DNA from 3 places in the Micromonospora sp. NPDC050695 genome. Region 1 is predicted to be linked to each of the others. Evidence: predicted binding sites of a transcription regulator. Region 1 holds the regulator's gene; each other region holds the start of a gene.

Evidence for each region. Region 1 encodes HrcA, which represses chaperone genes, less so after heat shock. Its sites were predicted from a motif close to GGTTNGCACNCTCNNNNNGAGNGTGCNAACC; they were not measured.
Region 2: the regulator HrcA is predicted to act here: its motif matches at 2,163-2,193, upstream of groL (chaperonin GroEL).
Region 3: the regulator HrcA is predicted to act here: its motif matches at 2,050-2,080, upstream of groES (co-chaperone GroES).

The regions. Positions count from the first base shown of each region.
Region 1 covers NZ_JBFAHZ010000019.1:70,754-74,922, reverse strand. Annotated here, with positions in the region: gene dnaJ (molecular chaperone DnaJ) at 1-1,025, opposite strand, end outside; gene hrcA (heat-inducible transcriptional repressor HrcA) at 1,099-2,121, opposite strand; gene AB0H52_RS17120 (DUF4870 domain-containing protein) at 2,347-2,976, shown strand; gene hemW (radical SAM family heme chaperone HemW) at 3,037-4,169, opposite strand, start outside.
Region 2 covers NZ_JBFAHZ010000011.1:10,112-14,280, reverse strand. Annotated here, with positions in the region: gene AB0H52_RS11035 (hypothetical protein) at 42-287, shown strand; gene groL (chaperonin GroEL) at 346-1,968, opposite strand; gene AB0H52_RS11025 (hypothetical protein) at 2,241-3,314, opposite strand; gene AB0H52_RS11020 (cold-shock protein) at 3,402-3,605, opposite strand; gene AB0H52_RS11015 (GNAT family N-acetyltransferase) at 3,911-4,169, shown strand, end outside.
Region 3 covers NZ_JBFAHZ010000008.1:61,562-65,730, reverse strand. Annotated here, with positions in the region: gene AB0H52_RS08290 (substrate-binding domain-containing protein) at 1-88, opposite strand, end outside; gene ybaK (Cys-tRNA(Pro) deacylase) at 268-747, opposite strand; gene AB0H52_RS08280 (methyltransferase domain-containing protein) at 758-1,954, opposite strand; gene groES (co-chaperone GroES) at 2,214-2,528, shown strand; gene groL (chaperonin GroEL) at 2,599-4,169, shown strand, end outside.

The sequences.
Region 1 (4,169 bases):
TCGAGCTTGGTCGGCGTCCGCACGTCCAGGTGCACGTACAGGTCGCCCCGGCCGGTGCCGCGCAGGTGCGGCACGCCCCGGGCGCGCAGGCGCAGCGTGCTGGCCGGCTGGGTGCCGGCCTTGACGTCGACCGTCTCCTCGCTGTCCAGCGTCTTGATGGTCAGCCGGGTGCCCAGCGCCGCCGCCGTCATCGGCACGGTGACCCGGCAGTGCAGGTCGTCGCCCTTGCGGGAGTACACGTCGTGCGGGCGCTCGTGGATCTCCACGTAGAGGTCACCGGCGGTGCCGCCACCGGGGCCCACCTCACCCTGCTGGGCCAGCCGGATCCGCATGCCGTCCTCGACGCCGGCCGGGATCTTGACGGTCAGCGAGCGGCGGGTGCGCACCCGGCCGTCGCCGGCGCAGGTGGGGCAGGGGTGCGGGATGGTGGTGCCGTAGCCCTGGCAGACGGTGCACGGCCGGGCCGAGACCACCTGGCCGAGGAAGGTGCGCTGCACCGACTGCACCTCGCCCCGGCCGCCGCACGCCTCGCAGGTGGCCAGGTGGGTGCCGGCGGCCGTGCCGGCGCCGGAGCAGGTGGTGCAGAGCACGGCGGTGTCGACGGTGATCGGGGCCTCGACGCCGAACGCCGTCTCGTGCAGGTCCAACTCGAGTCGCAGGATCGCGTCGGCGCCCGGCCGGGTACGCGGACGTGGGCCACGAGCCCCGCCGGCCGCACCGCCGAAGAACGCGTCCATGATGTCCTGGAAGCCGACGAACGGGCCGGCACCACCCGGACCACCCGGGCCGCCGGCGCCACCGCCACCCGGAGCGAGCGGGTCGCCGCCCAGGTCGACGATCTGCCGCTTGCGGTCGTCCGAGAGGACCTCGTACGCGGCGTTGATGTCCTTGAACTTCTCCTGAGCCTCCGGGTCCGGATTGACGTCCGGGTGGAACTGGCGCGCCAGCTTGCGGTAGGCGCGCTTGATCTCGTCATCGGAGGCTTCCCGGCTGACACCGAGAATGCCGTAGTAGTCCCTGGCCACTGCGTTCCGTGTCCTCATGTTCGTCTCGCGTTGCGCCGACCGGCGGCCGCAGCCGGCCGTCGGCCCTGACTGGTCAGTTCTGGGCCAGCAACTCGCCCACGTAGCGTGCCACGGCGCGCACCGTGGCGATATTGCCGGGGTAGTCCATCCGGGTGGGCCCCAGCACCCCCAGGCCGCCGACGATCGTGGCACCCGGGCCGTACCCGGTGCTGACCACGGAGGCGGCCCGCAGGTTGTCGAACTCGTTCTCGTCGCCGATCAGCACCCGGGTCGTGCTCGGCTCGGTCTCGCCGATGAGCTTGAGGAGCACGACCTCCTCCTCCAGCGCCTCCAGGATCGGCCGCAGCGAACCCTGGAAGTCGAGCAGGCCGCCCCGGGTGAGGTTGGCGGTGCCGGCCAGCGCGATGCGTTCCTCGTGCCGTTCGACGAGCGTCTCGAGCAGCACCGTGGCGAGCGTGGTCATCGTCGGACGCAGCTCGGGCGGCGCCTCCTCGACCAGCGCCTGCACCAGCGGCGGCGTGTCCGACAGGCGGGCGCCGGCGAGCTTCTCGTTGACCAGTCGACGCAGGTCGGTGACGTCGTCGGCGGGCACCGGGCCGGGCAGTTCCACCAGCCGCTGCTCCACCCGCCCGGTGTCGGCGATCATGACGAGCATCAACCGGGTCGTGGAGATCGGCACCAGCTCCAGGTGTCGTACCGAGGAGCGGGCCAGCGACGGGTACTGCACGACGGCCACCTGCCGGGTCAGCTGGGCGAGCAGGCGTACGGTGCGGTGCACCACGTCGTCGAGGTCGACCGCGCCGACGAGGAAGCGCTCGATGGCCCGGCGCTCGGCCGGGCTGAGCGGCTTGACCCGGGACAGCCGGTCGACGAAGAGCCGGTAGCCGCGGTCGGTGGGCACCCGGCCGGCACTGGTGTGCGGCTGCCGGATGTAGCCTTCCTCCTCCAGCACGGCCATGTCGTTGCGGACCGTGGCCGGGGAGACCCCGAGCTGGTGCCGCTCGACCAGCGCCTTGCTGCCGACCGGCTCCTGGGTGGAGACGTAGTCCTCGACGATGGCGCGGAGCACGGCGAGCTTGCGGTCGTCGAGACCCATCCTCCGCACCTCCTGTCGCACGTCGGCCGCCGGACACCTCACGCCGGCGGACCGTCCTGGCACTCGACTGTAACGAGTGCCAGTCTACGTCGGTGCCCCCGCCGACGCGATGATCAACGACAGCTCGTCGGTGCGGCCCGCGCCACCCCGCTGGGCCGATCGGCCCGCCCGACCGGGCGGTGTCGCTCTGGTGCGGCGTTGCCAACGGCACCTACCGTGACACTCATGACTGAACCTCCTCGCCCTCCCGGAGCGGGAGACCCCGGCAACTACCCGCCGGAGCCGACCTCACCGGGCTCGTCCGCATCGGCCGAGCCACCCACCGCACCACTGTCCGGGGCACCCGGCCCGGGCGGCTATCCCCCGGCCGGTGGCTATCCGCCGCCCACCGGCGACCAACCGCCGTCGGGCGGCTACCCTCCGCCGGGTGGTTACCCGCCCGGTGGCTTCCCGCCGCCCGGTGGCGGGTATCCGACCGGTGGCGCCTACGGCGGCCCCGGCGGCGGCTACGCCAACAACGAGGACAAGACCTGGGCGTTGGTCGCGCACTTCGGCGGCGCCGCCGGGATGATCGTCAGCGGCGGTGTGCTCGGCTGGATCGGGCCGCTGGTGGCGCTGCTGGCCCGGGGCAACCAGTCCCCCACGGTCCGCGCGCACGCCGTGGCGGCGCTCAACTTCCAGCTCATCTGGTCGATCATCGGCCTGGTCGGCTGGGTGCTGTCCTGCATCGTGATCGGGTTCATCCCGGTCGCGGCCGCCGTGATCCTTGGTGCCGTGTTCGGCATCATCGCCGGCATCAAGGCCAACGAGGGGCAGCTCTACCGCTACCCGCTCTCCGCCAGCTTCATCAAGTGACCCGGGCCGGCCGCTCCCCCGGCCGGCCCGGCACACCGCCGTCACCGGCGGCGGGCCGGCTCAGGGCAGCAGGTCGCGGACGACGGCGTCGGCGAGCAGCCGGCCGCGCAGGGTGAGCACCGCCCGGCCGGCCGCGTACTCCTCGGCGTTCAGCAGGCCGTCGGCCAGCGCCCGTTGCGCGCCGGCCCGCCCGGTGGCGTCGAGCACCGCCAGCGGCAGGCCGCTGGCGAGCCGCAGCCGGAGCATGACGTCCTCCATGTGCGCCTCGTCGGTGGTGAGCACCTCCCGGGCCAGGCCGGGTGAGACGCCGGCGGCGAGCCGCTGGGCGTACGCCGACGGGTGCTTGACGTTCCACCAGCGCACCCCGCCGACGTGGCTGTGCGCCCCCGGCCCCAACCCCCACCAGTCCGCGCCGGTCCAGTAGAGCAGGTTGTGCCGGCACCTGGCCGCGTCGTCGCGCGCCCAGTTGGAGACCTCGTACCAGGACAGGCCGGCCGCGTCGAGGGCGGCCTCCGCGGCCAGGTAGCGGTCCGCGGCGACGTCGTCACTGGGGTACGCCAGCTCGCCGCGCCGCATCCGGGCGGCGAGCCGGGTGCCGTCCTCGACGATCAGGGCGTACGCGCTGACGTGGTCCACCCCGGCGGCGACGACCTGCTCCAGCGAGGCCGCGAAGTCCTCGGGGCGCTCCCCCGGCGTGCCGTAGATCAGGTCCAGGTTGACGTGCTCGAACCCGGCGTCGCGGGCTTCCAGGGCGGCGGCGGTGGCCCGGCCGGCGCTGTGCGTGCGGTCGAGGATCGCCAGCACTCCCGGCGAGGCGGACTGCATGCCCAGCGAAATCCGGGTGTAGCCGGCGGCCCGCAGCCGCTGCAACGATTCCGGGGTGACCGATTCGGGGTTCGCCTCGGTGGTCACCTCGGCGTCGGCGGCCAGCCCCCAGGTGCGGTCGATGCCGTCGAGGATGCGGGCCAGGTCGTCGGCGGGGAGCAGGGTGGGCGTGCCGCCGCCGACGAAGACGGTGTCGACCCGGGGCGGCGGGTTGTCGCCGAGCACCCGGGCGGCGAGCGTCAGCTCGGCCAGGACGGTGTCGGCGTACCCCTCGCGGCTGGCACCGCCACCCAGCTCGGCGGCCGTGTACGTGTTGAAGTCGCAGTAGCCGCAGCGGCTGGCGCAGAACGGCACGTGGACGTACACGC
Region 2 (4,169 bases), on a different contig from region 1:
GCCCATCGACGCCCCCTACCGTTTCGGTAGAGGAGGCAGCCATGACCACGGATGACGACCAGACCGAGGACGGCCCGCCGATCACCTGGAAACCGGTCGGCGAACTGCCCGGCCAACTGCCGTTCGAACGGCTCGACTACGGAGACGCCGAGCAACTGGCCGAGATGACCACCGACGGCGAGCCGGTGGTCGAGGAGCCGCAGGAGATGGTGGACGCGCCGATCCAGCTGCTTCCGCCGTACGACCGGGCGCAGAAGCGGCGTAACCAGCGCCCGCTGCCCACCTGACGACGAACGGGGCGGACCGCGTCAGCGGCCCGCCCCGTTCGGTGTGTCGGAACTGGACTCAGAAGTCCATGTCCCCGCCACCCGGGCCAGCCGGGGCAGCCGGGGTCTTCTCCGGCTTGTCCGCGACAACGGCCTCGGTGGTGAGGAAGAGCGCCGCGATGGACGCGGCGTTCTGCAGCGCCGACCGGGTCACCTTGGCCGGGTCGATGATGCCCGCGGCCAGCAGGTCGACGTACTCGCCGTTGGCGGCGTTCAGACCGTGACCCGCTTCGAGGTTACGGACCTTCTCCACCACGACGCCGCCCTCGAGGCCGGCGTTGACGGCGATCTGCCGCAGCGGGGCGTCCAGCGCGACCTTGACGATGTTCGCACCGGTCGCCTCGTCGCCGACCAGGTCGAGCTTGTCGAAGGCGGTCTTGCCGGCCTGGACCAGCGCGACGCCACCACCCGGGACGATGCCCTCCTCGACGGCCGCCTTCGCGTTGCGAACGGCGTCCTCGATGCGGTGCTTGCGCTCCTTGAGCTCGACCTCGGTGGCCGCGCCGACCTTGATGACCGCAACGCCGCCGGCCAGCTTGGCCAGCCGCTCCTGCAGCTTCTCCCGGTCGTAGTCGGAGTCGCTCTTGTCGATCTCGGCCCGGATCTGGTTGACCCGACCCTGGATCTGGTCGGCGTCGCCGGCACCGTCGACGATGGTGGTCTCGTCCTTGGTCACCACGACCTTGCGGGCGCGGCCCAGCATGTCGAGGCCGACGGCGTCCAGCTTGAGGCCGACCTCCTCGCTGATGACCTGGCCACCGGTGAGGATGGCGATGTCGGCGAGCATGGCCTTGCGGCGGTCACCGAAGCCCGGCGCCTTGACGGCGACCGACTTGAAGGTGCCCCGGACCTTGTTGACGACCAGGGTCGCCAGGGCCTCACCCTCGATGTCCTCGGAGATGATCAGCAGCGGCTTGCCCGACTGCATGACCTTCTCGAGGATCGGGAGCAGGTCCTTGACCGACGAGATCTTGCTGTTGACGATCAGGAGGTAGGGGTCGTCGAAGACGGCCTCCATGCGCTCCGGGTCGGTCATGAAGTAGGCCGAGATGTAGCCCTTGTCGAAGCGCATACCCTCGGTGAGCTCAAGCTCCAGACCGAAGGTGTTGCTCTCCTCGACGGTGATGACGCCTTCCTTGCCGACCTTGTCCATCGCCTCGGCGATGATCTCGCCGACGGTGCTGTCGCCAGCGGAGATGGAGGCGGTGGAGGCGATCTGCTCCTTGGTCTCGACGTCCTTGGCGAGCTTGGACAGCTCCTCCGAGACGCTCGCGACCGCGGCCTCGATGCCCCGCTTCAGGGCCATCGGGTTGGCGCCGGCGGCCACGTTGCGCAGGCCCTCGCGAACCAGAGCCTGGGCCAGGACGGTCGCCGTCGTCGTGCCGTCACCGGCAACGTCGTCGGTCTTCTTGGCGACCTCCTTGACCAGCTCGGCGCCGATCTTCTCGTACGGGTCCTCGAGCTCGATCTCCTTGGCGATGCTCACACCATCGTTGGTGATGGTGGGGGCACCCCACTTCTTCTCGAGCACGACGTTGCGGCCCTTGGGGCCGAGGGTCACCTTTACGGCGTCAGCGAGCTGGTTCATGCCCCGCTCGAGGCCGCGGCGCGCCTCTTCGTCGAACGCGATCATCTTGGCCATACGGCGTTGTCCTCCTGGACACTCACGGGCCACCCGAGATGTGTGCCCCGGATGGGCCGCCTGGTGTACGCACCTTGGGACGTCGCCACCTGGCGACGACGACGTCCTTCGGCCGGGCCGGATAGCCCGCGACGACCGGCCATGTGCCGCCCCGGCGTCTCCACGCCGGTGCAACCTGGCCCCACCGTCCCGACCATTGGCACTCACGGTATGCGAGTGCCAATGACTTGTTTAGCACTCTCCCCTGCCGAGTGCAAGCACGATGGGGCCGGTCAGCGGAGTTCGGCGGCCAGCCCGGCGCTGTTCACCGGCACCTCATGAGCCCGCTGCTCGGCGTATGTGACCAGCAGACCGATCAACTGGGCGAGGTGGGCCGGCAGGGCCAGCACGGCCGCGACCCCGGTCACCAGGACGATGCCGACCGCGGTGCCGGGTGACGCGAGCGGATCCGGACCCAGCGGGGCCGAGATGATCCCCTCCAGCACCGACGGGATCAGGGTGGCCACGATCACCGCCGCGGCGACGAGCGCCACCCGACCCAGCAGCAGGCCGAGCCGGTCGTGGAACATCCGGAACGACCGACCGATCGGGTTCTGCCGCTCGAACAGGTAGACCGGCCCGGCCATGCTCAGCGCGAACGCCAGGTAGATGCCCGGCAGGACGCAGAAGCAGACCCCCACCCCGATGAGCAGGCTGACCAGCAGGGTCCAGCCCCACAGCCCGAGCGCCCGCCGTACGCCGTAGCGCAGCGCCGGCCCCACGCCGACGGGCTCCCCCGCCGCCTGCCGGGTGATCACCCAACTGCCGGCGGCCCACCCCACGGCCTGCACCAGCCCGATCAGCAGGCTGCCGACGATGACCACGGACAGGACGGTGACCAGGTCCGTGACGAACGTCTCCGGCAGCTCGGACGGTGAGCCGGGCTCGACCTGCGCCGCCCAGCCGGCCGACGGGTCCACACCCAGGGAGATCACCCCGAGCACGGCGGCCGGCAGCACCTGGGTGATCAGCATGATCGGCACCAACAGCCGCCACCCCCGGCGCAGTGCTCCCGCACACCGGGCGAACCAGCCGCCGATACCCATACCGGGCGGCGTGACCAGGGCGTCGTTCGGGTCGAACCCGTGACCCGGCGGGTACCAGCCGACCGGTGCCCCCGGATACCACTGCTGCCCCGGGTAGGGGCCGGCGCCGGGCGGGTATCCGCCGGTGGGCGGGAACGCCCAACCCTGCGGGGGCACCTGCGGCGTACCCCAGCCGCTCTGCGTGGGATCCCAGCCAGGCGGCGGGCCGCCGGGAACGCCCGGCCCGTCAGGCGGAGTGGGCGGGGGTGGCTGGTCGGTCATGAACCCTCCTCAGCATCGGCTGGAACGGTTCACGATCTTCCCGGGTGTGTGCCCGCACCGCAGCCGCGACGCGCGGGAGGAAAGGACTCAGGCGAGCAGGCGTACGCGCTCGGCCTGCGGGCCCTTCTGACCCTGCGCGATCTCGAACTCCACCCGCTGACCGTCGTCCAGCGCCTTGTAACCGTCCATCTCGATCGCGGAAAAGTGGACGAACACGTCCTGACCGCCGTCGACGGCGATGAAGCCGTAGCCCTTTTCGGCGTTGAACCACTTAACGGTGCCCTGTGCCACGGTGCACTTCCTCACTCTGCGCAGCGTTGCCTGCCCCGGCGCACGGCCTGGCCGAGCGCCCGCGGACCACCGCTCCAGCGATCGATGACGGCCGCTGAAACGGGTGACCGAAATCGCACGCTACACGAGGAGTGACGGCCGCGCACGACCACAAATCGGGCATCGTCCGGGCGGCCCGGCTGTGGGAGGTCGCGCAGGCACGCAGCGGTGTCGCGTACCTGAATGACCTGCTGGTCTGACCCCGGCCCACGGCTCAGAGGAAACGGCCGCGAAACAGCGGTCGCAGCTGTGGTAGGCATGCGGACATGACCACCGACACGGGCTCGCCAGCCCTGCGGGCGCAGATTCGCCGGGTCCGGCCGGCGGACGCCGCCCGGATGCGGGCGCTGCGCCTGGAGATGCTCGCCGACGCTCCGCTGGCCTTCCTGGAGACGATCGCCGACGCGGCCGCCCGGTCCCACGCGGAGTACGCGGCGCGGGTGGCGTACACCTCGCGCGGCGCGGACAACGCGCAGTTCGTGGCGGATCCGGGCGGCCGCTTCGTCGGGCACGCCGGGGGTACGG
Region 3 (4,169 bases), on a different contig from region 1:
GGTCGTTGCTGGAGTCGTCGCCGCAGGCGGTCAAGGCGCCGGCCGTGAGCAGGCCCACGGCGGCGATGGTGAGGATCCCCTTACGCATGTGCAGGGTCCTTTCGGGGGTGGGGGAGGTGTTGTTTTGTTGTGTCCGGCAACGTATTTCGCGTCACACCAGCTCCACAAGACTGCGCAGGTGCCAAGTTTGTTGGGGGCGATAACAATTCAGCAACGCGACTGTTACTCCCCGGTCATCCCACCGGGGAGTCGACGTAACGACAGGTGTTAGCGCGTGTGCAACGGCGCGGTGCGCGCCTCGGTCAGCGCCACCAGATCCGCAGCGGCCAATTCGAGTTGCAGACCGCGTCGGCCTGCGGAGACGTAGATCGTCGGCAGGTCCAGTGCGGAGTCGTCGAGCACAGTGGGCAGTCGCCGGCGCTGCCCGAGCGGGCTGATCCCACCCCGCACGTAGCCGGTGGCCCGCTCGGCGACCACCCGGTCGGCCAGCGCGGCCCGCTTGCCGCCGACCGCCGCCGCGAGCGCCTTGAGGTCCAGTTCACCGCTGACCGGTACGACCGCCACGGTGAGTGCGCCGTCCACGTCGGTCACCAGCGTCTTGAACACCCGCTCCAGTGCCACGCCGAGCGCCGTCGCCACCAGCGCGCCGTAGTTCGGGGCGTCCGGCGCCACCCGGTACGGGTGGGTGCGATGCGCGATGCCACGCTTGACCAGTAGTGCCGTCGCCGGAGTGCCCTGTCCCGCCACACCGACGACGCTAGTCGACCGGCCGGCCGATCAGTACGGTCGGCGCCCCGGCGACCCGGGTGAGCACCAGACTCGCCGCCTGGTCGCCGGTCAACCGCAGGTCCCGCCGGAGCTGCTCCGGGGTGAGTGCCGAGCCCCGCTTGAGGATCTCCACCCGACCCACCCGGCGGTCCCGCAGCAGCGTCCGCAGGCGCTTGAGCGAGAACGGCAGCACGTCGGTGATCTCCAGGCAGCGGGCGTACGGGGTGCGGGTCGGGTGCTCGGCGTAGAGGTAGGCGATGCTCGGGTCGCCCAGCGTGGCGTGCAGCTCGTCGGCCAGTTCGGCGACGAGGTGCGCGCGGACCACCGCCGGGTCGGGGTCGTAGAGGTAGCGGCCCACCGTCCCGACCGGCGCCTCGGTGGCACCTGAGCCGGTGAGCTGGTGGCGGCGGGTCTCGCCGCTCTCCTGGCGGTACAGGGTGGCGCGGCGGGGCACCTCCGCCAGCTCCCCGCACCAGAGCGCGGCCTCGACCAGGTCGCCGTCCACGCCGACCCACTCGGCCTCCGCGCCGGGCGGGATGAGCGAGTGGTCCAGGCCCGGCGCCACCTTCACCACGGTGCGCGGCACCCGCTCGGCCAACCCGGTCACGAAGTCCCAGGGTGGCGAGTAGGCGCGCGGGTCGAAGATCCGCCGCCCGGTGCCGGTCGTCCGGCGGGCCGGATCGCAGAAGACCCCGTCGACCCGGGTGACGTCGAACGCTGTGGCGTCGCCGCACTCGACCGTGAACAGGTCGGCCAGCCCCGCCGCGGCCGCGTTGGCGGCGGCCATCGCGGCGGTCACCGGGTCGGCCTCCACCCCGTACACCCGGATGCCGGCACGGGCCGCGGCCAGCGCGTCGGCGCCCAGGCCGCAGCCGAGGTCGGCGAGGGTGTGGACGCCGGCCGCTCGCAGCCGTTCGGCGCGGCGGTCCGCGACCACCCGGCGGGTGGCCTGCTCCAGTCCGGCCCGGGTGAGGAACATCCCGGCGGCACCCGGGCCGAACTTGCCGATCGCCCGGTGGCGCAGCTCGGCCTGGGTGAGCGCCGCCGCGGCCAGTGGCGGCGGCACCCCGGCCGCGCGCAGGGCCGACGCCGCGGTCAGCGGATCACCGCCGGCCAGCTCGGCCGCCGCCGCGAGCGCGGCCGACCCCTCGGGGGTACGCAGCGTCGCCAGCTGGTCGAGATCCACTCCGCCATTGTCCCGGGCGACCCGGAAATCCTGGCTGGCGGGGCGCGACGCGCTGGCACTCTCCTTGACGGAGTGCTAGCCACGGAATAACCTGCGATTAGCACTCTCACCCTGAGGGTGCCAGCTTCCGGGTCTCGCGACCCGGGTGCGCACGCCAGGCGGACCGGCACCCGCGACGACGGTCCCGCCCGGTGGCATGAGGCAGATTGACGCTGGTCAGCCCCGCTGGCCAGCAACGAAACCAGTACCCCAGGAGGGTATGCCCGTGACTACCGCGACCAAGGTTGCGATCAAGCCGCTCGAGGACCGCATCGTGGTCCAGGCGAACGAGGCTGAGACCACCACGGCGTCGGGCATCGTGATCCCCGACACCGCCAAGGAGAAGCCGCAGGAGGGCACCGTCCTCGCTGTGGGCCCGGGGCGCGTCGACGACAACGGCAACCGGGTTCCGGTTGACGTTCAGGTCGGCGACACCGTCCTCTACTCGAAGTACGGCGGCACCGAGGTCAAGTACGCCGGCGAGGAGTACCTGGTGCTCTCCGCCCGCGACGTCCTCGCGGTCATCGAGAAGTAAGCAACCGATCAGTGCCATTGCCCCGGTCCGGCTCGCCGGGCCGGGGCAATGACGCTTCGAAGGGACATTCATGGCGAAGATCCTGAGCTTCTCGGACGACGCCCGGCACCTGCTGGAGCACGGTGTCAACGCCCTCGCGGACGCGGTCAAGGTCACCCTCGGCCCGCGCGGGCGCAACGTCGTCCTGGACAAGAAATTCGGTGCGCCGACGATCACCAACGATGGTGTGACCATCGCCAAGGAGATCGAGCTCACCAACCCCTACGAGAACCTCGGCGCGCAGCTGGTCAAGGAGGTGGCGACCAAGACCAACGACGTCGCCGGCGACGGGACCACCACCGCGACCGTGCTGGCCCAGGCGATGGTCCGTGAGGGCCTGCGCAACGTGACCGCCGGAACCAACCCGGCCGGCCTCAAGCGGGGCATCGACGCGGCGGCCGCCAAGGTCTCCGAGGCGCTGCTCGGCCGGGCCGTCGAGGTCGCCGGCAAGGAGTCGATCGCGAACGTGGCGACGATCTCCGCGCAGGACGCCACCATCGGCGAGCTGATCGCCGAGGCGATGGAGCGGGTCGGCCGCGACGGTGTCATCACCGTCGAGGAGGGCTCGATGCTCACCACCGAGCTGGACGTGACCGAGGGTCTCCAGTTCGACAAGGGCTTCATCTCGCCGAACTTCGTCACCGACCTGGAGGGTCAGGAGTCCGTCCTCGAGGACGCGTACATCCTGGTCACCACCCAGAAGATCTCGGCGATCGAGGAACTGCTGCCGCTGCTGGAGAAGGTCCTGCAGAACAGCAAGCCCCTGCTGATCATCGCCGAGGACGTGGACGGTCAGGCGCTCTCCACCCTGGTGGTCAACTCGCTGCGCAAGACCCTCAAGGTCTGCGCCGTGAAGGCCCCGGGCTTCGGCGACCGGCGCAAGGCCATGCTGCAGGACATCGCGATCTCCACGGGCGCCGAGCTGGTCGCCCCGGAGCTGGGTTACAAGCTCGACCAGGTCGGCCTGGAGGTGCTCGGCACCGCCCGGCGCGTCGTGGTCGACAAGGAGAACACCACGATCGTCGACGGTGGCGGCCAGAAGACCGACGTCGCCGACCGGGTGGCCCAGATCCGCAAGGAGATCGAGGCCTCCGACTCCGACTGGGACCGGGAGAAGCTGGCCGAGCGGCTGGCGAAGCTCTCCGGCGGCATCGCCGTGATCAAGGTGGGTGCGGCGACCGAGGTCGAGATGAAGGAGCGCAAGCACCGCATCGAGGACGCCATCGCGGCGACCAAGGCCGCGGTCGAGGAGGGCACCGTGCCCGGCGGCGGCGCCGCCCTGGTGCAGATCCTCCCGGTGCTCGACGACGACCTGGGCTTCACCGGTGACGAGAAGGTCGGCGTCTCGGTCGTGCGCAAGGCGCTCGTCGAGCCGCTGCGCTGGATCGCGCAGAACGCCGGTCACGACGGCTACGTCGTCACCCAGAAGGTCGCCGACCTGAAGTGGGGCAACGGCCTCGACGCCGCCAAGGGCGAGTACGTCGACCTGGCCAAGGCCGGCATCATCGACCCGGTGAAGGTGACCCGCAACGCGGTCACCAACGCCGCCTCGATCGCCGGTCTGCTGCTCACCACGGAGAGCCTCGTGGTGGAGAAGCCGGA